Regions from separate parts of the Streptomyces sp. NPDC001070 genome, predicted to be linked through region 2. Evidence: riboswitches for the same ligand, from Rfam matches in the RefSeq annotation. Region 2 holds a riboswitch; the other holds the start of a gene.
What was found. A riboswitch is a leader RNA that binds a small molecule or an ion and turns the genes downstream of it on or off. The one in region 2 is predicted to bind thiamine pyrophosphate.

Region 1 (10,864 bases), on a different contig from region 2:
CTGGACATGTCTCTGCGTCTCCCTGAGCTGTTACGTGTGGCTGTGCACCCTGCGCCGCTCCACTGTGGAGCGACTTGCCGAACGGTTCAAATACTCTGTCCAACCACTCGCCATGTGGGCCTTGTTGCGTCCGCCATGGCGCGGTCCCCATTGAGGGGAGATCGCCACGATCCGGGCCCACATGCTGGCCGCCGGTCGGGGTGGAGAGCCTGTGGGCCATCGACCGGGGGGACGGAAGGGCCGAGCTGGCCAACTCGCCCTTCTTCGTGCGAGGCGTGGCGATCGGCGACATCGTCGAGACTTCCGCGGACGACGACGGGGTCAGGTGGGCGGTCAGGGTGGTCCGACCCTCGAACAACTGCACCATCCGCTTGATCGTGTTCCGTGACAAAGCCTCGGCAGCAGCGCGGCAGAGTGTGGTCAACGCCTTCCTTGAGTTGGGCGCCGGCGGCGAAGGCATCGAGCGATTCGGCATGGTGTCCCTCGACAATCCGTTGGATCTTGCCGGCGGAGCGCGACCGCCTTCGCGGCGGGCCCCGGAGCCCGCAAAAACCTGTTGGCGGACCACGGCGACCACCGCTACGTTTCCGGAAGCCGTGCGAGAGAACGAGGAGGTGGTATCCGTGAACACAGTATCGACATGGGTGCTCCCCTCCGGGGTCACGGTCGGGCGATAGGTCGTCCGGGAGCGCCGTTCAAGAGCACTCCCGAAAGGCACGACCATGCAGTTCACTTCTGAACAGCGCCTCGACGGCGGCGTCCTCGAGCGCGAATTCACCCTCGGCGAGATCCCCGGCACCCTGTGGACGCCCGAATCCGCCGCACCGGCCCCGCTGATCCTGATGGCCCACAACAACGGTCTGCCCAAGGGGGAATCCCGGCTGGTGGCCCGGGCCCGGCACACCGCGGCGTGCGGCTACGCGGTGGCCGCCATCGACGCCCCCGGGTGCGGTGACCGGCCCCGTTCCACCGCCGACGAGTAGGCCCGCGCCGACCTTCGCCGGGCGATGCAGGCCGGCGAGCCGGTGGATGAGATCTTCGAGTCCTTCGTCGGCCCGCTGGTCGAAAAGGCGGTCCCGGAGTGGCGGACCACCCTGGACGCCCTCCTTTCGCTGCCCGGGATCGGCGGCCCGGTCGGGTACGCGGGGTGGACCGCCGTCGGCATTCGGCTGGCGGTGGTCGAGCCGCGCATCGCGGCCGCCGGTTTCTTCGCCGGGGGTTACGTGCCCCGCGCCCAGCGCGAGGAGGCCCGGTTGGTCACCATCCCGCTGCTGTTCCTGCTGCAGTGGGACGACGAAGGGAATCCCCGGCAGCGGGCCTTGGACCTGTTCGACTCCTTCGGTACCAAGGAGAAGACGCTGCACGCCAATCTCGGTGGGCACACCGGCACCCCGTGGTTCGAGTTGGAGGACGGGGTCCGGTTCTTCGGCCGGCACCTGAGGTGAGGCCGGGCCGTCGGGCCGGCAGCAGACGGTAGGCGGTCTCGGCCGGGATGCCGCTCATCGAGGACAGGTCCCGGCCCTCCTCGATGGCGGTGGCCGGCAGATGCACAACCGCCCCGATCGCGGCGGTACCGGCCATCGGCGGTACCGGCCGGTCGGGGCGGCGCGTCTCCGGATCGACGTCGGTGAAGGTCCCGCCGGCGGGCATCGACCACCACGGAGGGGCGCCCCCCGGCGGGCCGTACCGCACCGACGGCTGGCAGACCGGATCTGCCCTCAAGAAGCGCACGACGCATCTCCTCCACCGGCACCGCCTCCAGGAAGACGGCCCCCAAGGGACCCAGAGATGGTGCAGTGAAAAGGACAAGATCCAGCCGGCCGAAGCCACTGCTCGCAGCCGGACCCACTGGCGGCGCGGGCCGCGTCCTCCGGGCCGTCTGCGGGCCGTGAAAGGTCGGCCGGCGTTGACAGGGGACATCTGAGGGTGACGGGAGCCTCACCCATCTGACCTGGGCGGGCCCAATCGATCTGCGACACTGGATGAACCATGCCTGCACCCGGAGAACTCACATTCGTCGCGCCGCGCGGAGCCAAGAAGCCGCCGCGGCACCTTGCCGATCTCTCGCCCGAGGAGCGCCGGGAGGCCGTCGCGGAGCTGGGGGAGAAGCCGTTCCGCGCGAAGCAGCTGTCGCAGCACTATTTCGCGCGGTACGCCGATGATCCCGCCGCCTGGACGGACATCCCCGCGGCGGCGCGCGGGAAGCTGGCGGAGGGGCTGCTGCCGGACCTGATGTCGGTGGTGCGGCACTCCAGCACCGACAACGACACGACGCGCAAGACGCTGTGGCGGCTGTTCGACGGGACGCTGGTCGAGTCGGTCCTGATGCGCTACCCGGACCGGGTGACGATGTGCATCAGCTCGCAGGCGGGCTGCGGCATGAACTGCCCGTTCTGCGCCACCGGCCAGGCCGGGCTGGACCGGAACCTGTCGACCGGCGAGATCGTGCACCAGATCGTGGCGGGCATGCGCTCGCTGCGGGACGGGGAGATCCCGGGCGGGCCGGCGCGGCTGTCCAACATCGTCTTCATGGGCATGGGCGAGCCGCTCGCGAACTACAAGCGCGTCGTCGGCGCCATCCGCCGGCTGACCGACCCCGAGCCGGACGGGCTGGGCCTGTCCCAGCGCGGCATCACCGTGTCGACGGTGGGCCTGGTCCCGGCGATGCTCCGCTTCGCGGACGAGGGCTTCAAGTGCCGGCTCGCGGTGTCGCTGCACGCGCCCGACGACGAGCTGCGCGACACCCTGGTGCCGGTGAACACCCGCTGGAAGGTGCGCGAGGTGCTGGACGCCGCGTGGCACTACGCGGACGTGTCCGGGCGCCGGGTCTCGATCGAGTACGCGCTGATCCGGGACATCAACGACCAGGCATGGCGCGCCGACCTGCTGGGCCGGCTGCTCAAGAATCATCGCGTGCACGTCAACCTGATCCCGCTGAACCCGACCCCCGGCTCGAAGTGGACGGCCTCGCGGCCCGAGGACGAGCGGGCGTTCGTGGCGGCGCTGGAGGCGCACGGCGTGCCGGTGACCGTACGGGACACGCGGGGGCAGGAGATCGACGGCGCCTGCGGGCAGCTGGCGGCTTCCGAGCGCTGACCCGCGCTTGCTAGGGTGACGGTCGTTTGCGGCCGTTTGCCGTGACATCACACAAAAGAACATCCGACAGGGGAGCGCACAGAGCGCTGAGAGTGCGGCACGGCCGCAGACCCTCGGACCTGATCCGGGTCATACCGGCGTAGGGAGTCACCACATGAGCACCACCCGTCGGCGTGTCGCCGGCACCGCCCTCGTTGTCGCGCTCGGCGCGAGCGCGCTCGCCGCGTGCGGCAGCGACAGCGGGGGCGCCGCCAAGGGCGAGGGCGGCAGCACCTCCAAGACCGTGACCCTGGTCAGCCACGACTCCTTCGCCGCGTCGAAGGGCGTGCTGAAGGACTTCACGAAGCAGACCGGTTACACGGTCAAGGTGCTGCGCGGCGGGGACGCCGGGGCCGCGGTCAACCAGGCCGTGCTGTCCAAGGGCAATCCGCAGGGCGACGTCTTCTTCGGCGTCGACAACACGCTGCTGTCCCGCGCCCTCGACAACGACCTGTTCGACCCGTACGAGGCCAAGGGCCTCGACAAGGTGCCCGCCACGCTGCAGCTCGACGCCGCGAAGCACCGCGTCACCCCGATCGACTTCGGTGACGTCTGCGTCAACTACGACCGCAAGTACTTCACCGAGCACAAGCTCCCCGTGCCGCAGAGCTTCGACGACCTCGTCAAGCCCGAGTACAAGGACCTGCTGGTCACCGAGAACGCCGCCACCTCCTCCCCGGGGCTCGCCTTCCTCCTCGCCACCACCGCGAAGTACGGCGACGGGGGCTGGGAGGGGTACTGGCAGAAGCTCAAGGCCAACGGCGTCCAGGTCGTCGACGGCTGGGAGCAGGCGTACTACGACAACTTCTCCGGAGCCGGCGGCGGCAAGGGCGACAAGCCGCTGGTCGTCTCGTACGCCTCCAGCCCGCCCGCCGAGGTGCTCGGCCTGAAGACGCAGCCCGCGGAGGGGCCGACCGGTGTCGCGACCGGCACGTGCTTCCGGCAGATCGAGTTCGCCGGCCTGTTCAAGGGCGCGAAGAACACCGAGGGCGGCAAGGCGCTCGTCGACTTCCTGCTGAGCCGCGCCTTCCAGGAGGACATGCCGCTCAACATGTTCGTCAACCCGGCCCGCGACGACGCGAAGCTGCCCGAGGTCTTCACCAAGTACGCCCCCGTCATCAGCGATCCGGCCACCGTCGCGCCGGAGAGGATCGCCGAGAACCGGGAGCAGTGGGTCAAGTTGTGGTCCTCGCTGGTGCTGAAGTAGCGGAAGCCGCCGAGGGAACACACGCGAAGGCGGCGGCCGTCCGGTCGATCGCCGTACGGCTCGGCCTGATGGCCGTGCCGGTCGCCTTCTTCGCGCTGTTCTTCGGCTACCCGGTCGCCGCCATCGTCGCCCGCGGGCTCCGCGAGGGCGGGCGGTGGCGGTTCGGCCGGTTCGCGGAGGTGCTCGGCGACCCCGACATCCTCCACGTGCTGTGGTTCACCTGCTGGCAGGCGGCGGCGTCCACCGCGCTCACCCTGGCGATCGCGCTGCCCGGTGCCTATGTCTTCGCCCGCTTCGACTTCCCGGGCAAGCAGGTGCTGCGGGCGGTGGTGACCGTGCCCTTCGTGCTGCCGACCGTGGTCGTCGGTTCGGCCTTCCTCGCGCTGCTCGGGCGCGGCGGGCTGCTCGACGAAGTGTGGGGGGTGCGCCTGGACACCACGGTGTGGGCGATCCTCCTCGCGCACGTCTTCTTCAACTACGCCGTGGTCGTGAGGACCGTGGGCGGGCTGTGGGCGCAGCTCGACCCGCGGCAGGAGGAGGCCGCGCGGGTCCTCGGCGCGGGACGCCTCGCGGCCTGGCGCAAGGTGACGCTGCCCGCCCTCGGCCCCGCCGTCGCCGCGGCCGCGCTGATGGTCTTCCTCTTCACCTTCACCTCCTTCGGCGTCATCCAGATCCTCGGCGGCCCCACCTTCTCCACCCTGGAGGTGGAGATCTACCGCGAGACCGCCCAGTTGCTGGACCTGCCGACGGCGTCCGTACTGACGATCGTGCAGTTCGCCGCCGTCGCGGCGATCCTCGCCGTGCACGCCGGGACCGTTCGGCGCCGGGAGAGCGCGCTGCGGCTGGTCGACCCGGCCCGCACCGCGCGCCGGCCGCGCGGCGCCGGCGAGTGGGGGCTGCTCGCGGGGGCGCTCGGCACGGCCGCGCTGCTGATCCTGCTGCCGCTGGGCGTGCTGGTCGAGCGCTCGCTGCGCGGGCCCGGCGGCTACGGCCTCGGCTACTACCGGGCGCTGACCTCCGTGGCCGGCAGCGGGGGGACGTTCCTGGTGGCGCCGGTCGCCGCGGTCTGGAACTCGCTCCAGTACGCGGCCGCCGCCACCGCCATCGCCCTGGTCGTCGGAGGGCTCGCCGCGGCCGCCCTCACCCGGCGGGCCGGGCGCCTGGTGAGGGGCTTCGACGCCCTGCTGATGCTTCCGCTGGGCACCTCGGCGGTGACCATCGGCTTCGGCTTCCTCATCACCCTCGACGAGCCGCCGCTGGATCTGCGCTCCTCGTGGATCCTCGTGCCGCTCGCCCAGGCGCTGGTCGGCGTGCCCTTCGTGGTGCGCACCATGCTGCCGGTGCTGCGTGCCGTGGACGACCGGCTGCGCGAGGCGGCCGCGGTGCTCGGCGCCTCTCCGCTGCGGGTGTGGCGCGAGGTCGACCTGCCGCTCGTGCGGCGCGCGCTGCTGGTGGCGGCGGGCTTCGCCTTCGCCGTGTCGCTGGGCGAGTTCGGCGCCACCGTCTTCATCGCCCGGCCCGACAACCCCACCCTCCCCGTCGCGGTCGCGCGCTTCCTCGGGCGGGCCGGGGAGCTCAACTACGGCCAGGCGATGGCGCTCAGCACCGTGCTGATGCTGGTGTGCGCGGGCGCTCTGCTGGCGCTGGAACGTATCCGCATCGACAGGTCGGGGGAGTTCTGATGGCCCTGCTGCGACTGGACGGCGCCACCGTGCGCTTCGGCGGGCATGCCGCCCTGGACGCCGTCGTCCTGGAGGTCGCCGAGCACGAGACGGTCTGTGTGCTCGGGCCCAGCGGCAGCGGCAAGTCCACCCTGCTGCGCGTCGTGGCCGGGCTGCAGCCGCTGGACGCCGGTCGCGTCCTGCTCTCCGGCCGCGACCAGGCGGGTGTGCCCACCCACCGGCGCGGCGTCGGGCTGATGTTCCAGGACCACCAGCTCTTCCCGCAGCGCGACGTCGCCGGGAACGTCGACTTCGGGCTGCGCATGCGCGGCGCCGGGCGCGCCGAACGGGAGCGCACGGTGGCGGGGCTGCTGGAGCTCGTCGGGCTCCCCGGCGCGCAGCGGCGCGCCGTGGCGTCCCTCTCCGGCGGCGAGCAGCAGCGCGTCGCCCTGGCCCGGGCCCTGGCCCCCGGGCCGCGGCTGCTCATGCTCGACGAGCCGCTCGGCCAGCTCGACCGCGGCCTGCGCGAGCGACTGGTGGTCGAACTGCGCGGGCTCTTCCGCCGGCTGGGCACCACGGTGCTCGCCGTCACCCACGACCAGAGCGAGGCCTTCGCCCTCGCGGACCGCGTCGTCGTCATGCGCGACGGCCGCGTCGAGCAGGCCGGTACGCCGCTGGAGGTCTGGCAGCGGCCGGCCTCCGAGTTCGTCGCCCGCTTCCTCGGCTTCGACAACGTCGTGGCCGCCACCGTCACCGGCGACGCCGCCGACACCGCCTGGGGCAAGGTCCCCGTCCCATCCGGCTCCCCGCAGGGCCCCGCCCGGCTGCTCGTCCGGCCCGCCGGCGTGCGGCTTGTTCCCGCCGACGACGGACTGCGCTGCGCCGTCCTCGCCCGCACCTTCCGCGGCGACCAGGTCACCCTCCTCCTGCGGCCCGAGGACGGCCCTCCCCTGGAGGCCGGCTGCGCCCTGCGCGACGCCCCCGCCGAGGGCGACACGGTCGGCGTCGCCTTCACGGCGGACGAGGTCGTGGTGCTCGGCGGGTAGACCCCGTCCCGTCAGCCGCCGCGCGACCTTCCCCGGCGGCCTTGCGGGGCCGGACGCTCGGTAGTCGAGCGGCAGGGGCCTCCGCTCCGCGCCCCCCTTCCCATCCGCAGCCCGCATCTGTGCGCCCGTAGGGCGCGAGACGGCGGGACGGCCGAACACGGTGCAGGCCGTACCCCGGTCGTGCGCAACGCGGTCGCGCGTACCCCGGAGTTCGGGCTAGTCCCGCGCCAGGCGGGCCAGTGCCCGCGGGGCGTCCTCGATGGAGTCGACCAGGGCGATCCGCCCTGCCATGGGGCGGTCCGCGGCGAGTGCCTGCAGCAGGGGCCAGGCCGGGAGGCGGCGGGTCCAGTGGTCGCGGTCGACCAGGACCATGGGGCGCGGGGCGCCGTTGGACTCGTAGTAGTTGGGGGTGGAGTTGTCGAAGATCTCCTGCACCGTGCCTGCGGCGCCCGGCAGGAAGACGACCCCGGCGTTGCAGCGGGCCAGCAGGCCGTCCTCGCGGGTGGCGTTGGCGAAGTACTTGGCGATGTGCGCGGCGAAGGCGTTCGGCGGCTCGTGGCCGTAGAACCAGGTCGGTACGCCGATCGAGGCACCGCCGCCGGGCCAGCGGTCGCGCACGTCGAAGACGACGCCGGCCCAGTCGGTGATGGAGGGACGGAAGGAGGGGACCTTCGCCAGCAGCTCCAGGGCGTCGGTGAGCATCGCCTCGTCGAAGGGCGCGGCGTAGGCGCCGAGGTTGGCCGCCTCCATGGCGCCGGGCCCGCCGCCCGTGGCCACGGTCAGGCCCTCGCGGGCGAGCGCGCGGCCGAGGCGGGCGGCGCCCGCGTAGGCCTCGGTGCCGCGTTCCATGGCGTGGCCGCCCATGACGCCCACGACCCGGGCGCCGGCCACGAGTTCGTCGAAGGCGTCGGAGACGGCGTCGTCGTGGATGCTGCGGAGCATGGACGCGTATATGTCGCCGCGTCCCCGGGTGCGCAGGAACCACTCGTAGGCGCGGGCGTCCGGCGTCGCCTCGTAGCCTTCGGCGAGTCCCTCGTACAGCGAGTCGGGACCGTAGAGGGAGCCGCGGTACGGATCGAACGGCAGGTCCGGCACCGGGGGGAACACCACGGCGCCGCAGGCGCGGACGTGCGCGGCCGCCTCGGGTTCCATCGGGCAGCCCAGGAAGACGGTCTCGGCCGTGTCGGCGGACAGCAGGACGGGCGTACGGGTCGTCAGATCGACCGACTGGACGCGGTGTCCGCGCAGCGAGCCCGACGCGGCGACGCGGTCGAACTCCTGGAGGGACTCGATCTCGTGATCGTTCGGCGGCAGCACGCCCGTCACGATAGCGCCCGCGCCGAGAGCCGCAGCCGGGGGGCCCGGCCGCGCGTGACCCGCGCGGCTACCGCAGCGGCAACGTGCCCAGGTGGGCGATGAGCAGGGTCAGCGGGAGCGCGACGCCGAGGACCGCGAGGGCGCGGACGGCGGCGGCGTTGCGCAGCAGGGCGGCGGGCGCGCCGAGGCGGGTGAGGGCCACGGTGGCCGGGCGGCGGGCACGCTTGGCGTCCACGGTCGCGGTGAGCGCGGTCGCGACGGCCGACACGGTGACGAGGGCGGCGCCCAGTACGGTCAGCGGGCCGACGGGATGCGTCCCGGTGCCGAGCCGGTCGCTGCCGACGAGGGCGGTGGCGACCACGGCGCAGAGCGCGCCCAGCGGTCGGCCCACAAGCGCGGCCTCCTCCTGGAGGGCGCGGCCGGCGAGCAGCCGCAGGGCGCTCGGCCGGCACATCGCCAGCAGCCGCCCGCACAGATGGACGAGCCCGGGCATGGCCAGCACCATGCCCGCGGTGGTCAGCAGCCAGCCGCAGACCACGGCCGGGGCGACGTGGCCGAGACCACCGGGCAGCGGCAGCGTGCCGCCGGATACGGGCGGACGGCCGCCGCGGGCAGCGGTGATCTCGACGGCCAGGCCGATCGCGACGAGCGCGGCGCCCCACGGCAACCCGGACGGGGCGCCGCCCTCGCGGGCGGCCGGCTCGTCCTCGCGGGTACGGCGTGGCCGCAGCGCGACCGCGGCCGCGACCGCCGCGGTGAGCGGCAGCGTGGCCAGCAGGGTCAGCGCGCCCACGAACGGCAGCGGCCGGTCCGCGCCCAGCACCTCGGCCGCGGTGCCGCTCAGCCGGGGACCGGGCAGGTCGCCGCGCAGACAGAGGAAGCCCAGGAGCGCCGTCAGGACCCCCAGGCCGCAGTTGAGCGCGGAACTCGCCGCGGCGAGCAGGGGCAGCCCGTGCCGGCCGAGCCCGGCCGCGGCCAGCCCCGCGTGCAGCCGCCCGCTCGGCTCCGTACGGGCCACGAGCACCGACAGATGAACGGTGGCGGCGAACGGCACGGCGCACCAGAGCAGTCTGACCACGTCGTCCGGTGCGACCTCGGGGTGCGCGAGGGCGTGCCCGAGCGCGGCGAGCAGCAGGAATCCCGTGCCCGCGGCCGCGGCGGCGACCAGCAGCCGGCGCAGCAGCACCTCCGGCCGGGAGCCGAGGGCTACACGGAGGCTGAGCACGAGTCGGCGTCCTCCCGGTCCTGTTGCGGCATGCCGGCGACGAAGCGCCCGTCGACCAGGGTGATCACCCGGTCGGCGAGGGAGACGACCTCGGGTTCGTTGGAGGCGAGCACCACGGTGATGCCGTGCGAACGGGCGGCGCTGGTCAGCATCCGCAGCACCTGGGCGCGGTCGGCTCGGTGGAGCGGGGCGGTCGGCTCGTCCGCGAAGACCACGGAGGGCCGGTTGACCAGGGCGCGGGCGATCGCCACCCGCTGCCGCTCCGCCTGCAGCAGCCGGCCCGGACGCTTGCGGGCGGCCCCGCCGATGTCCAGCCGGTCCAGCCACTCCTGCGCCGCGGCGCGGGCCGTGCGGTACGGGACGCCGCACAGCAGCAGCGGCAGCGCGGCGTTCTCGCGGACGGTCAGCTCGGGCAGCAGCTGCGGGCTGCTGTCGATCCAGCCGAAGCGTTCGCGGCGCAGGCGCTCGCGGGCGGTCAGGCCGAGGGTGTGCACGGGGGCGCTGTTGAACCACACCTCGCCCTGCTCGGGCAGCAGTTCGCCGGACAGGCAGCGCAGCAGGGTGGTCTTCCCCGCGCCGTGCGGGCCGAGCACTCCGAGGATCTCGCCCTCCCGTACGCCGAGGGACACGCCGAGCAGAGCGGGTGAGCGGTCGTGCGTGTGGCGCAGGCCGCGGGCCCACAGCACGTCGTTGTCGGGTGGGTTCACGTTGGCCTCTAACGAACGCGGGGAGTCCGGGTCACTGCGGCACCGTACGCGTCCGTCGGCCTCCGGCCCGGGTTACCGGGGGGCGTTTCCCGGGTGCGGCCACCCGTGCGGCCTAGCGCGATTTCCGCCGGGGACGGCGGAGGGCCGGGGCACGCGGAGTGCGTGCCCCGGCCCGTGGGGACCTGAGGGAAGGGTCAGAGCTTGGTCCAGGCCTCCGTGAGGACAGTGCGCAGGACGCCCTCGATCTCGTCGAACGTCGACTGGTCGGCGATCAGCGGCGGCGCGAGCTGGACGACCGGGTCGCCGCGGTCGTCGGCGCGGCAGTACAGGCCGTTCTCGTAGAGCGCCTTGCTGAGGAAGCCGTACAGGACGCGCTCGGTCTCCTCGTCGGTGAAGGTCTCCTTGGTGACCTTGTCCTTCACCAGTTCGATGCCGTAGAAGAAGCCGTTGCCGCGGACGTCGCCGACGATCGGCAGGTCGTGCAGCTTCTCCAGGGTCGCGCGGAAGGCGCCCTCGTTGTCGAGCACGTGCTGGTTGAGCTGCTCGCGCTCGAAGATGTCGAAGTT
Region 2 (10,864 bases):
GTGGTCACCAGGAAGGCCACCGCGAAGGACAGTGCGAGGCTGAGCCAGAACAGCGCGTCCGACAGCGTCGCGTCCATGGCGCCGGGGAAGATCAGGATCGTGCCGTTGTCCGCGAGCTCCATGAAGACGATCGAGACGGTGTCGGCGGCGAGAGCGACCCGCAGCGCGCTGCGCGGGTCCAGCCCGGCCCGCAGCACGCCGCGCATGGTCAGCGAGTAGCCGAAGACGAAGGCCAGCACGATCGCCAGGGCCATCGTCGGGACGTTGTGCCAGCCGAGCGCGGTGCCGATCAGCATGCCGAGGACCTCGCCGATGGCGCAGCCGGTGAGGCAGTGCAGGGTGGCCTGGACGGCGGTGCCCCAGGAGGCGGGGCCGGCGGTGTGGTGACCGGCATGCCCGGTGTGATCGGTTTTCTCGGTGCGGCGGGGCGCGCCGAGGTGGTCCTGGTGGTCCGTGTGGTGGTGTCCGTGGTGGGAGTGCTCGACGTGCTGCATCCTGCGTCCCCCAGAGGTGAGTGCGGCGGCGTGGTGCATTCCGACAGCCCCAACGATATACCCCCCGGGGGTATTCCGTCAGGCCGGACGCAAGGACTTCAGCACGGCCACGTCCGTCGCCATGCCCGTGCCCTTGGGGCCGCCGTTCGGCGTCTCCACGATGAGCGGGACGCCCTCGGTCGCGGGGTGGCGGAACAGTTCCCCGAAAGCGGCGGCCCCGATGTGACCGGCACCGATGTTCTCGTGGCGGTCCTTGCGGGCGCCGGCGACGTCCTTGGAGTCATTGGCGTGGATCAGCCTCAGCCGTCCCTCGCCGACCGTCGCCACCAGCTCGTCGAGGGTGGACTTCACCCCGCCGGCCGCCGCGAGGTCGTGACCGGCCGCGAACACATGACAGGTGTCCAGGCAGACGCCCAGCCGCGGGTGGTGGTCCAGGGCGTCGAAGTACGGGCCCAGATCCTCCACCAGCGAGCAGAGCGAGAAGCCCTGCCCCGCGGTCGGCTCCAGCAGCAGCCACGGGTCGTCGTCGTGCGTCAGCTCCTCCAGCAGCGGCAGCATCCGCTCCCGCACCTGCGCCAGCGCGGTGGCCCGGGCGCGGCCACCGGTCGCGGAACCGGTGTGCACGACCGCGCCCAGGGCGCCGATCGCCCGGCCCCGGCGCAGGGAATGGCGCAGCGAGTCCACCGAGCGGTCGACGGTCGCCTCCGTGTGCGAACCGAAATTGATCAGGTAGGGCGCGTGGACGTACGCGGGGATGCCCTCGGCGGCGCAGCGCTCGCGGAACTCCTCGTCCTGCCGCGGGCTGCCCGCCGGGGTCGCCCAGCCGCGCGGGTTGGCGACGAAGACCTGCACGGTCTCGGCGCCCATCCGTGCGGCCTCCGCCAGCCCCGTGGTGGCCAGGCCGCCGGCGACGGCGACATGGCCGCCGACCGGGTTGCGGGCGGCGGCAGCGCCGCCGTCGGTGGTGGTGGCTAGCGCACCCACAGTGTGATCGTGCTGCCCTTCGGTGCCTCGGTGCCGCCGCCGGGCGACTGGTTGTTGACCTTGCCGGTGAAGAAGAACTGGATCACGCGTACGTCGAAGCCCGCGCCCTCCAGCTTCGCCTTCGCCTTGTCGGCGTCCAGGCCCACGACGTCCGGGACCTCGATCATCTCCTGGCCCTTGGAGACCGTGAGCGTGACCGTGTCGCCGGCCGCCAGCTGCGTGTCCGCGCCGGGGCTCTGCTCGGCGACCGCGCCCTCGTCCGCCTGGTCGGAGTAGACCCGCCGCGGGTCGACCTTCACCCGCAGCCCGGCGTCCTCCAGCTGCAGACGGGCGTCCTCCAGCGGCTGCCCGACCACGTCGGGGGCGTCGACCGGCACACCCTTGCTCACCACCAGCGAGACGCCCGAGTCGGGCCGCCTGCTCGCGCCCGAGCCGGGGTCGGTGGAGATCACCCGGCCCTGCGGCACCTCGTCGCTGAACTCCCTGGTCACGGTGGCCGGTGTCAGGCCCGCGGTCTTCAGCGCCCGCTTCGCCTCCGCCAGCGTCCGGCCCACGACGTCGGGCACCTTCACCCGCTCCGGGCCCTTGGAGACGGTGATCGTCACCGTGCCGGTGTCCCGGATGCGCTCACCGGTCCCCGGGTCGGTCGAGGCGACCCTGCCCCTGCTCGTCGTCGAGTCGAAGGCCTCCACGACCTTGACCCCCAGCCCGGCGTCGCGCAGCTGCTGCTCCGCCTGGGCCCGGGTCAGCCCGACGAGGGCGGGCGTCCTGGTGAACTGGCCGTCGTTGATGTACCAGACGCCCGCGCCGACCCCGAGGATCACCAGCAGGGTCGCCACGACGGCGACCACCCCGGGGCGCTTGCGGGAACGGGCCGCGGGCCGGGGCTGCGGCCGGGGCGGCTCGGGCGACAGCTCCAGTCGCGCGGTGCGGTTCACCACCGCCGTGCGTTCCTCGGAACCGGCCGGGACGGCGGGGCCGGGCGCGGGGGTCCGCGCGCCGGGCGGAACGACGTCCAGCTGCTGGGCGGTCATGCTCTGGCGGACCGCCTGCAGCCGTCCCAGCAGCTCCGCGGCGTCCGCGGGGCGCCGGGCCGCGTCGCGGGCGGCCGCGTCGGCCACCAGCGCGTCCAGCTGCGGGGCGAGCCCGGGGACGGCGGCGGACGGCGCCGGGACGTCCTCGTTCAGGTGCTGGTAGATCACCTGCATCGGCGTACCGCCGGTGTGCGGCTTGCCGCCGGTCAGCACCTCGTAGAGCAGCACCCCGCACGCGTACACATCGGTGCGGGCGTCGGTCGTGCCGCTCTCGATCTGCTCCGGCGCCATGTAGGAGACCGTGCCGAGGACGCCGGTCGTGGAGGTGGTGTGCGTGTCCGCGGTCCTCACCAGGCCGAAGTCCGCCACCTTGACGCGGCCGTCGTCCCCTATGAGGACGTTCTCCGGCTTCATGTCGCGGTGCACCAGGCCCGCGCGGTGCGCGGCGCCCAGCGCGGCCAGCACGGGCTCCAGGATGTCCAGCGCGGCGCGGGGCGGCAGGGCGCCGCGGTCCCGCAGCACGTCGCGGAGGGTGCAGCCCGCGATGTACTCCATCGCGAGGTAGACGTACGTGCCGTCCATGCCCTGGTCGTAGACCTGCACGACATTCGGGTGGTCCAGGCGCGCCACCGACCTCGCCTCGCGGATGAAGCGCTCCACGAAGCCGTACTCGGCGGCGAGGGCGGGGTGCATGACCTTCAGGGCCAGCACACGGTCCAGGCGGGTGTCCAGCGCCCGGTACACCGTCGCCATGCCGCCGACCGCGATCCGGGACTCCACCCGGTAGCGGCCGTCGAGCGTCTGCCCGACGAGCGGGTCCTGAAGCGTCGTATCCACGACGGTGCAGTTTACGGTGCCAAGATGACCCTTCTGGGCTAAGCGCCCAAGTTGTGCCCCACTCGTGCGGTTCCGCAACCGGCCCGTGACCGGTGCGGTGGCGGGGTGAGCGGCGGGTACCGCGGGAGTCAGGGGGAACCGAAGGCGGGGCGTTCGGGGTCGAACGTGGCGAGTCCCGCAGCGGGGGAGGACGCGGCGGCGTAGTGGCGGCGGGGGATGCGCCCCGCGCGGTACGCGAGGCGTCCGGCCTCGACGGCGTGCCGCATGGCCTCCGCCATGAGCACCGGCTCCTGCGCCCGGGTGACCGCGGAGGCCAGCATGACCGCCGCGCACCCCAGCTCCATCGCCAGGGCCGCGTCCGAGGCCGTACCGGCCCCCGCGTCAAGGATCACCGGCACCGTCGCCCGCTCGACGATCAGCTCGAAGTTGTGCGGGTTCCGGATGCCGAGCCCCGACCCGATCGGCGAGCCGAGCGGCATGATCGCCGCGCACCCCGCGTCCTCGAGCTTCCGGGCGAGCACCGGGTCGTCGTTGGTGTAGGGCAGCACCGTGAAGCCGTCGTCCACGAGGGTCTCCGCCGCCTCCAGCAGTTCCACGGGGTCCGGCAGCAGCGTGCGCTCGTCGGCGATGACCTCCAGCTTCACCCAGTCCGTGCCCAGCGCCTCCCGCGCCAGTCGGGCGGTGAGGACGGCCTCGCCCGCGGTGTAGCACCCGGCGGTGTTCGGCAGCACGCGGATGCCGTGCCGGGCGAGCACGGACAGCACGGAGCCCTTGACCGTGGGGTCCAGCCGCCGCATGGCGACCGTGGTCAGCTCGGTGCCGGAGGCGAGCAGCGCCTGCTCCATGATCTCCAGGCTGGGCGCTCCGCCCGTGCCCATGATCAGGCGGGAGTCGAAGGCGGTGCCGCCGATGGTCAGCGGGTCGTCGGCCATGGTGGGTCAGCCTCCCTGGACCGCGGTGAGGACCTCGACCCGGTCGCCGTCGCGGAGCGGGGTCACGGGCCACTGGGCGCGGGGTACGACGGTCTCGTTGAGCGCGGCCGCCACACCGGACGGGGAGGCGGTCAGGGTCGCGACAAGGCCGTCGAGGGTGACGCCCGCGGCGACCACCCGCGCCTCGCCGTTGACGGAGACGGAGAGAAAGAGGGGCGCGGTCATGCGTACTGCTCCTGGGGTGTGGACGTGAACCGGTCGGGGGAGAAGGGCCGGGCCTGCGCGGGGGTGTCCGCCCCGGTGAGGATCTCGGCCATCACGTCGCCGGTCAGCGGCGTGAGCAGCACGCCGTTGCGGTGGTGCCCGGTGGCGAGCACCAGGCCGTCGAGCGCGCCGCGCCCGAGCAGCGGGGCGTTGTCGGGGGTGCCGGGGCGCAGTCCGGCCTGCGTCTCGGTCAGGGGCAGTTCGGTGATGCCGGGCAGCAATTCGTGGGCGTCGCGGAGCAGTTCGTAGACCCCGCCGGCGGTGACCGTGGTGTCCCAGCCCATCTCCTCGCTGGTGGCGCCGACGACCAGTTCGCCGTTCTCGCGGGGGACCAGGTAGACGTGCCCGCCGCGCACGACGGCCCGTACCGTCCGGGACAGGAACGGCGCGTACGCCCGCGGTACCCGCAGCCGCAGCACCTGCCCCTTCACCGGACGCACGGGCGGCAGCACGCGGTCGGGCAGTCCGCCGATCCGGCCGCTGAGACTGCCGGCGGCCAGCACGACCTGCCCGGCGGCGAGCCGCGTGCCGTCCTCCAGGACGACGCCCCGCGCGCGGTCGCCCGCGACGTCCACCCGCGCCACCCGCGACCGCCGGAACCCCACCCCGGACAGCTCGCAGGCGCGCAGCAGCGCCGCGGCCAGACGCCGCGGGTCGACCTGGTGGTCGCCGTCCACCCGCAGCCCGCCGCGCACACCGGGGGCGAGCATCGGTTCCAGACGGCGGCACTGGCGGCCGCTGAGCCACTCGGACTCAAGGCCCAACGAGTCCTGGAAGGAATGGAGTTCGCGCAACTGCGCGCGGTCGTCGGCGTCGAGGGCGACGGCGAGGGTGCCGCAGGTGCGGTAGCCGAGGCCGAGCTCCGTGACCTCCTCCAGTTCGGCCACGAAGGACGGATAGCGGCGCGCCGCGGCGAGGTTGAGGTCGAGCAGGGCCTGCTCGCCGTACTGCACCTCGGTGACCGGCGCCAGCATCCCGGCCGCGACCTGCGCGGCGCCGCCGCCCGGTTCGGGGTCCGCGACCGCCGTCCGCAGGCCGCGCTGGGCCGCCCGCCAGGCGGTGACCAGTCCGATGATCCCGCCGCCGATCACGACGACGTCATGACGGTGCATGGTTTTCCCGCTCCTCCCTTCGCCGGCATGACCCGGATCAGGTTCGTACGGTCGGCGGCCGCCCAGCCGCCCTCTCAGCCCGGTGCGCCGGGCTCCCGCGAGTGCTCTCCTGCCACCTTAGTACGCACCATCGGCAGCGAGTAGGGCACCGGTACCGCCGGGCGGCGCCCCCGCGGCGTTACCGTGATCGCGTGACCAGCAGCAGCGAGCAGCGCGTCGTCGTCGTCGGGGCCGGGATGGCCGGAGTGCAGACCGCCGTGTCCCTGCGCGAGCAGGGGTGGGGCGGGACGGTCACGCTGCTCGGCGCGGAGCGGCACCCCCCGTACGACCGGCCGCCGCTCTCCAAGGGCGTGCTCTTCGGCGCCGACGAGGGCCCGCTGCTGGACGTCGACTTCCCCGGCATCGGCGTCGAGCTGCTGCTGGGGCGGCACGCGACCGCCCTGCGGCCGAGCGAGCGGCAACTGCTCACGGACGGCGGCCCGGTCGGGTACGACAAGCTCGTCCTCGCCAGCGGCGCCGAACCGGTCATGCTGCCGGGCAGTGAGGGCACGCCCGGCGTGCACGTGCTGCGCACCCTGGACGACGCCACCGCGCTGCGGCCGGTGCTGGAGAACCAGCATCGGGTCGTCGTGGTCGGCGCGGGCTGGATCGGGGCCGAGTTCGCGACGGCGGCCCGCCACGCGGGGTGCGAGGTGACCGTCGTGGAGGCGGCCGAACGGCCGCTCGCCGGGGTGCTGCCGGCGCGGATCGCCGAACGGATGCGCGGCTGGTACGCGGAGGCGGGCGTCGACCTGCTCACCGGCGCGGTCGTCTCCTCCGTCGAGCAGGGCGCCGTGCGCCTCGCGGACGGCAGCGTGCTCGCCGCCGAGGCGGTCGTCGTCGGGATCGGCGCCCGGCCCGCGACCGGGTGGCTGGCCGGCTCCGGTGTCGCCCTCGGACCGGACCGCTCGGTCCTCGCCGACGACCGGCTGCGCACCTCGGTGCCCGAGGTGTACGCCGTGGGGGACTGCGCCTCCTTCCCCTCGGCCCGGTACGGGGAGCGGCTGCTGATCCACCACTGGGACAACGCGGTGCAGGGGCCGCGCACGGCCGCCGCGAACATCCTGGGCGGCGACGAGGCCTACGACCCGGTGCCGTACTTCTGGTCGGAGCAGTTCGGGCGTTTCGTGCAGTACGCCGGGCACCACGTGGACAGCGACCACATGCTGCTGCGCGGCGACCCGGACGGGCCCGCCTGGTCGGTTCTGTGGCTGCGCGAAGGCCGTCTGGTCGCGCTCTTCGCCGTGGGGCGGCCCCGCGACCTGGCCCAGGCCCGCAAGCTCATCGCCCGCGGCGTCCACCTCGACGAGGCCCTGGCCGCGGATCCGGCGGTGCAGCTCAGGGCCGCGCTCGTCTGATCCCGCGCTCGTCCCGTCCCGTCCCGCCCTGTCCCGCCCCGTTCCGCCATGGGGCCGGCGGTCGCCGGACCCATGGCGGACCCGTAGCGGAGCCGTCAGGACGGAGCAATGGGTGCCCTGAGCGGTTCCACGGCACCCGTCCGGGATGGCACGCTTGTCCTGTGACCGAGATCGACGCAAAGATTGACTCCCTCGTCCCTTCCTGGCTGAACGTCCCCGACATCGCCGAACGCCTCGACGTCGAGGTGACCCGGGTCCGTCAGCTCATCAAGGAGGGCCAGCTCATCGCCGTTCGCCGGGGTGAGAACCGGGTGCTGATGGTCCCCGCCGACTTCATCGGCGAGGGGAAGATCGTGAAGGGCCTCACCGGCACGCTCAACCTGCTCAAGGACGACGGGTTCAGCGACGAAGAGGCCCTGGAGTGGCTGTTCACCCCTGACGAGAGCCTGCCCGGCACCCCCGTCCAGGCGCTGCGCGAGAATCGCGGCACCGAGGTGAAGCGCCGCGCCCAGGCGCTCGCCGTCTGACCGACCGGCCCGCCACCTCAGCAGCCACCCGAGGGGACCCGCCCGCATGAGCACGAGCACCCGCGCGCAGCTCGCCGACGCCCGGCTCTACCTGTGCACCGACGCGCGCAAGCGCCAGGGCGGCCTGACGGAGTTCGCCGCGTTCGCGGACGCCGTGCTGGCCTCCGGGGTCGACGTCATCCAGCTGCGCGACAAGAGCCTGGAGGCCCGCGAGGAGCTGGAGTACCTCGCGGTCCTCTCGGAGGAGTGCGGACGGCACGGCAGGCTGCTCGCGGTGAACGACCGCGCCGACGTGGCGCATGCCGCGGGGGCGGACATCCTCCATCTGGGCCAGGGCGACCTGCCCGTGGCCGCCGCCCGTGCGCTGCTGGGCGACGAGGTGATCATCGGGCGGTCCTGCCACTCCGAGTCCGAGGCCGCAGTCGCGGCTGGGGTTGCCCATGCCGAAGGCCAGGGCCCCGTGGAGCCCGGTGCGGACTACTTCTGCACCGGGCCGGTGTGGCCCACCCCCACCAAGCCCGGCCGGCCCGCGCCCGGCCTCGGCCTGGTGCGGTACGCGGCGGGCCTGGGCGCGGACCGGCCGTGGTTCGCGATCGGCGGGATCGACCTGTCCAACGTGGAGCAGGTGCTGGACGCCGGCGCCCGCCGGATCGTCGTCGTACGGGCCGTCACCGAGGCCGGCGACCCGGGCGCGGCGGCGGCCGAGCTGGCCAAGCGAGTGCGCTCGTACGAGGACTGAGCGCGGACCGGGTGAGGGCCGGGCGAGGGCCGAGCAGGCACTGAACAGGCGCGGAGCAGGCACCGGGTGAGGACCGGGCACCCCTCGGGGCGTCTCGCGGCGCGAGCGCGGCATGTCCAAGGGGTGGACATTCGGGTGGCGTCTGTTGGGGCGTCCCAGCCCTCGCCGTTAGCCTGAGGCGCATGGCCCTCGGAACCGCCTCCACCAGGACCGACCACGCGGTCACCATTCGTGAGCTGCTCGCCTCCGGCGAGCGCTCGTACTCCTTCGAGTTCATGGCGCCGAGGACCGAGAAGGGCGAGCGGACGCTGTGGAACGCGATCCGCCGCATCGAGGCGGTGGGCCCGACCTTCGTCTCCGTCACCTACGGCGCAGGCGGCAAGTCACGCGAGGGCACGGTCCGGGCGACCGAGCGGATCGCCTCCGACACCACCCTGACCCCCGTGGCGCACCTGACCGCGGTCAACCACTCCATCGCCGAGCTGCGCAACATCATCGGCCAGTACGCGGACGCGGGCATCCGGAACATGCTCGCGCTGCGCGGCGACCCGCCCGGCGACCCCATGGGGGAGTGGCAGCGGCACCCGGAAGGCGTCGACTACGCCTACGAACTGGTGCGGCTCATCAAGGAGTCGGGCGACTTCTGCGTGGGCGTCGCCGCCTTCACCGAGATGCACCCCCGCTCGACGGACTGGGAAAGTGATACGCGTCACTTCGTCGAGAAGTGCCGGGCGGGCGCGGACTACGCCATCACCCAGATGTTCTTCAACGCCGAGGACTATCTCCGGCTGCGTGACCGGGTGGGGAAGGCACGCTGCGAGACGCCCATCATCCCCGAGATCATGCCGGTCACGAACGTGCGGCAGATCGAGCGCTTCGCCCAGCTGGGCAACGCGCCTTTCCCGCAAGAGCTCGCGGACCGTATCCTCGCGGTCAAGGACGATCCGGCCGCGGTGCGGGCGATCGGGGTCGAGTACGCGACGGAGATGTGCCGGCGGCTGATGGCCGAGGACATCCCCGGACTGCACTTCATTACCCTTAATCACTCCACGGCGTCGTTGGAAATCTACGAGAATCTGGGACTGCACCAGAGGTCGTGAGGGCGGAGCCGCCGCCCCGGTGGGCCGACGACGGTGAACGGTGAGGAAGTGCGCTCATGGCCTACACAGTGCTCTACATCGCCTTCGGGGTGGTCGCGCTGTGGCTGCTCGGTGAAGTGCTCCTGCAGTACAAGGCTCGGCTGAGGTGGCGGCTGCTCGCCTTCGCGGGGTTCCTTGGCGTCGTCCTGGGCGTCTCCCTGCCCTCGGTCCTCGTCATCGTGGTGGGCGCCGTCGCCTTCGGCGCCGGCCAGACCTTCGTCACGCTCTCCTACCGCCGCGGCTTCGTCGAGGGATGGGCGCTGCGCTCTCCCAAGGAGGACGCCGACGACGAGGACAGCGAGGAGGAGGCACCGCCGCTGCCGCGCCGTGCCGGCGGCCGCAGGGGCCGGGGCGCGCAGCGAGACGAGGCGGCTGCCGACGGCATGACCGCGTACGAGACGCCCGCGGACGGCCTGACCGGGTACGAGGACTCCGGCACCGGAACCCCTGCCGGGGCGGGCGTCGGGCAGTCCTACGACAGCTACGCGGCCGCCGGGCCGGCCGCCGCGGGCCCCGCCGGGCCCGGGATGGACTCCACGCAGGTCTACCAGCCCGTGCCCATGCACGAGGACAGCGGCGAGTACCCGATGTACAACGGGCAGCCCAACTACAACCAGGAGCCCTACGCCGGCGCCGGCTACGAGAACTACGGCGCCACCACCGGCTACGGCGACTGGAACGGCGCCCAGCAGCAACAGCAGCCCGCGGCCGCCTCGTACGACGCCTACGGGCAGCAACAGCAGCAGCCCGGCGGCTGGGACCAGCAGGCGGCGTACGGCACCTACGGCGGTGGCTACCAGGACCCGTACCAGCAGAACCAGGGCACGCAGCAGTACGGCTACGACACCCCGGCCGGCGGCGTCTGGGTGCCCCAGCAGGGCGGGGAGCAGCAGCCGTACATCCCGCAGCAGCAGAACACCTACGACCAGCAGCAGGGGCAGCAGCAGGGCCAGCAGGGTCAGTACGACCCCTACGACCCCTACCGCTACAACTAGGCCGCTGCCGGCCCGCTCCAGCCGGAAGTCCGGCAGCCCGGCGTCGCCGAGGACCTCTCGTCCGCGGCGGCGCCGGACGCGTATGTCAGCGGCTGCCGCCCGGACCGCCCGCTATCAGGTCCGCGGCGATGGCGCCGGACATGCCGGTGTGGGCGAGTCCGCCGCCGGGGTGGGACCAGCCGCCCACGAGGTACAGACCGGGGACGAGCAGGCGGTTGCCGGGGTGCAGATGCGCCCCGTCGGCGCCGGCCAGGGCAGGGCGGGGGAGCCGGCCGCCAGGGGTGCCCGTCTCGTCCTCGGTGTCGGCGGGTGTGTGCACGGCCCGCCACAGCAGGCGGTCCGTCAGATCGGGCAGGACCGCCGCCGCGACCGACTGCACCGCGTCCGCGGCGCGCTCGGCCAGGCCGGGT

Region 1: another riboswitch for thiamine pyrophosphate. It lies ahead of ACWDAS_RS26090 (thiamine ABC transporter substrate-binding protein); the one in region 2 lies ahead of thiO (glycine oxidase ThiO).

The regions. Positions count from the first base shown of each region.
Region 1 is NZ_JBSFLB010000022.1:115,352-126,215, forward strand. It holds gene ACWDAS_RS26070 (hypothetical protein) at 1-154, shown strand, start outside; gene ACWDAS_RS26075 (DUF4265 domain-containing protein) at 201-677, shown strand; partial or broken gene ACWDAS_RS26080 (dienelactone hydrolase family protein) at 723-1,445, shown strand; gene rlmN (23S rRNA (adenine(2503)-C(2))-methyltransferase RlmN) at 1,990-3,096, shown strand; TPP riboswitch at 3,155-3,259, shown strand; gene ACWDAS_RS26090 (thiamine ABC transporter substrate-binding protein) at 3,251-4,342, shown strand; gene ACWDAS_RS26095 (ABC transporter permease) at 4,411-6,024, shown strand; gene ACWDAS_RS26100 (ABC transporter ATP-binding protein) at 6,024-7,049, shown strand; gene ACWDAS_RS26105 (LOG family protein) at 7,266-8,375, opposite strand; gene ACWDAS_RS26110 (hypothetical protein) at 8,434-9,591, opposite strand; gene ACWDAS_RS26115 (ABC transporter ATP-binding protein) at 9,573-10,298, opposite strand; gene ACWDAS_RS26120 (aspartate aminotransferase family protein) at 10,493-10,864, opposite strand, start outside.
Region 2 is NZ_JBSFLB010000005.1:20,877-31,740, reverse strand. It holds gene ACWDAS_RS07770 (DUF4396 domain-containing protein) at 1-494, opposite strand, end outside; gene ACWDAS_RS07765 (deoxyribonuclease IV) at 573-1,478, opposite strand; gene pknB (Stk1 family PASTA domain-containing Ser/Thr kinase) at 1,466-3,349, opposite strand; gene ACWDAS_RS07755 (thiazole synthase) at 3,478-4,281, opposite strand; gene thiS (sulfur carrier protein ThiS) at 4,288-4,506, opposite strand; gene thiO (glycine oxidase ThiO) at 4,503-5,657, opposite strand; TPP riboswitch at 5,654-5,766, opposite strand; gene ACWDAS_RS07740 (NAD(P)/FAD-dependent oxidoreductase) at 5,849-7,054, shown strand; gene ACWDAS_RS07735 (Rv2175c family DNA-binding protein) at 7,216-7,581, shown strand; gene thiE (thiamine phosphate synthase) at 7,628-8,320, shown strand; gene metF (methylenetetrahydrofolate reductase [NAD(P)H]) at 8,503-9,420, shown strand; gene ACWDAS_RS07720 (hypothetical protein) at 9,477-10,454, shown strand; gene ACWDAS_RS07715 (phytoene desaturase family protein) at 10,540-10,864, opposite strand, start outside.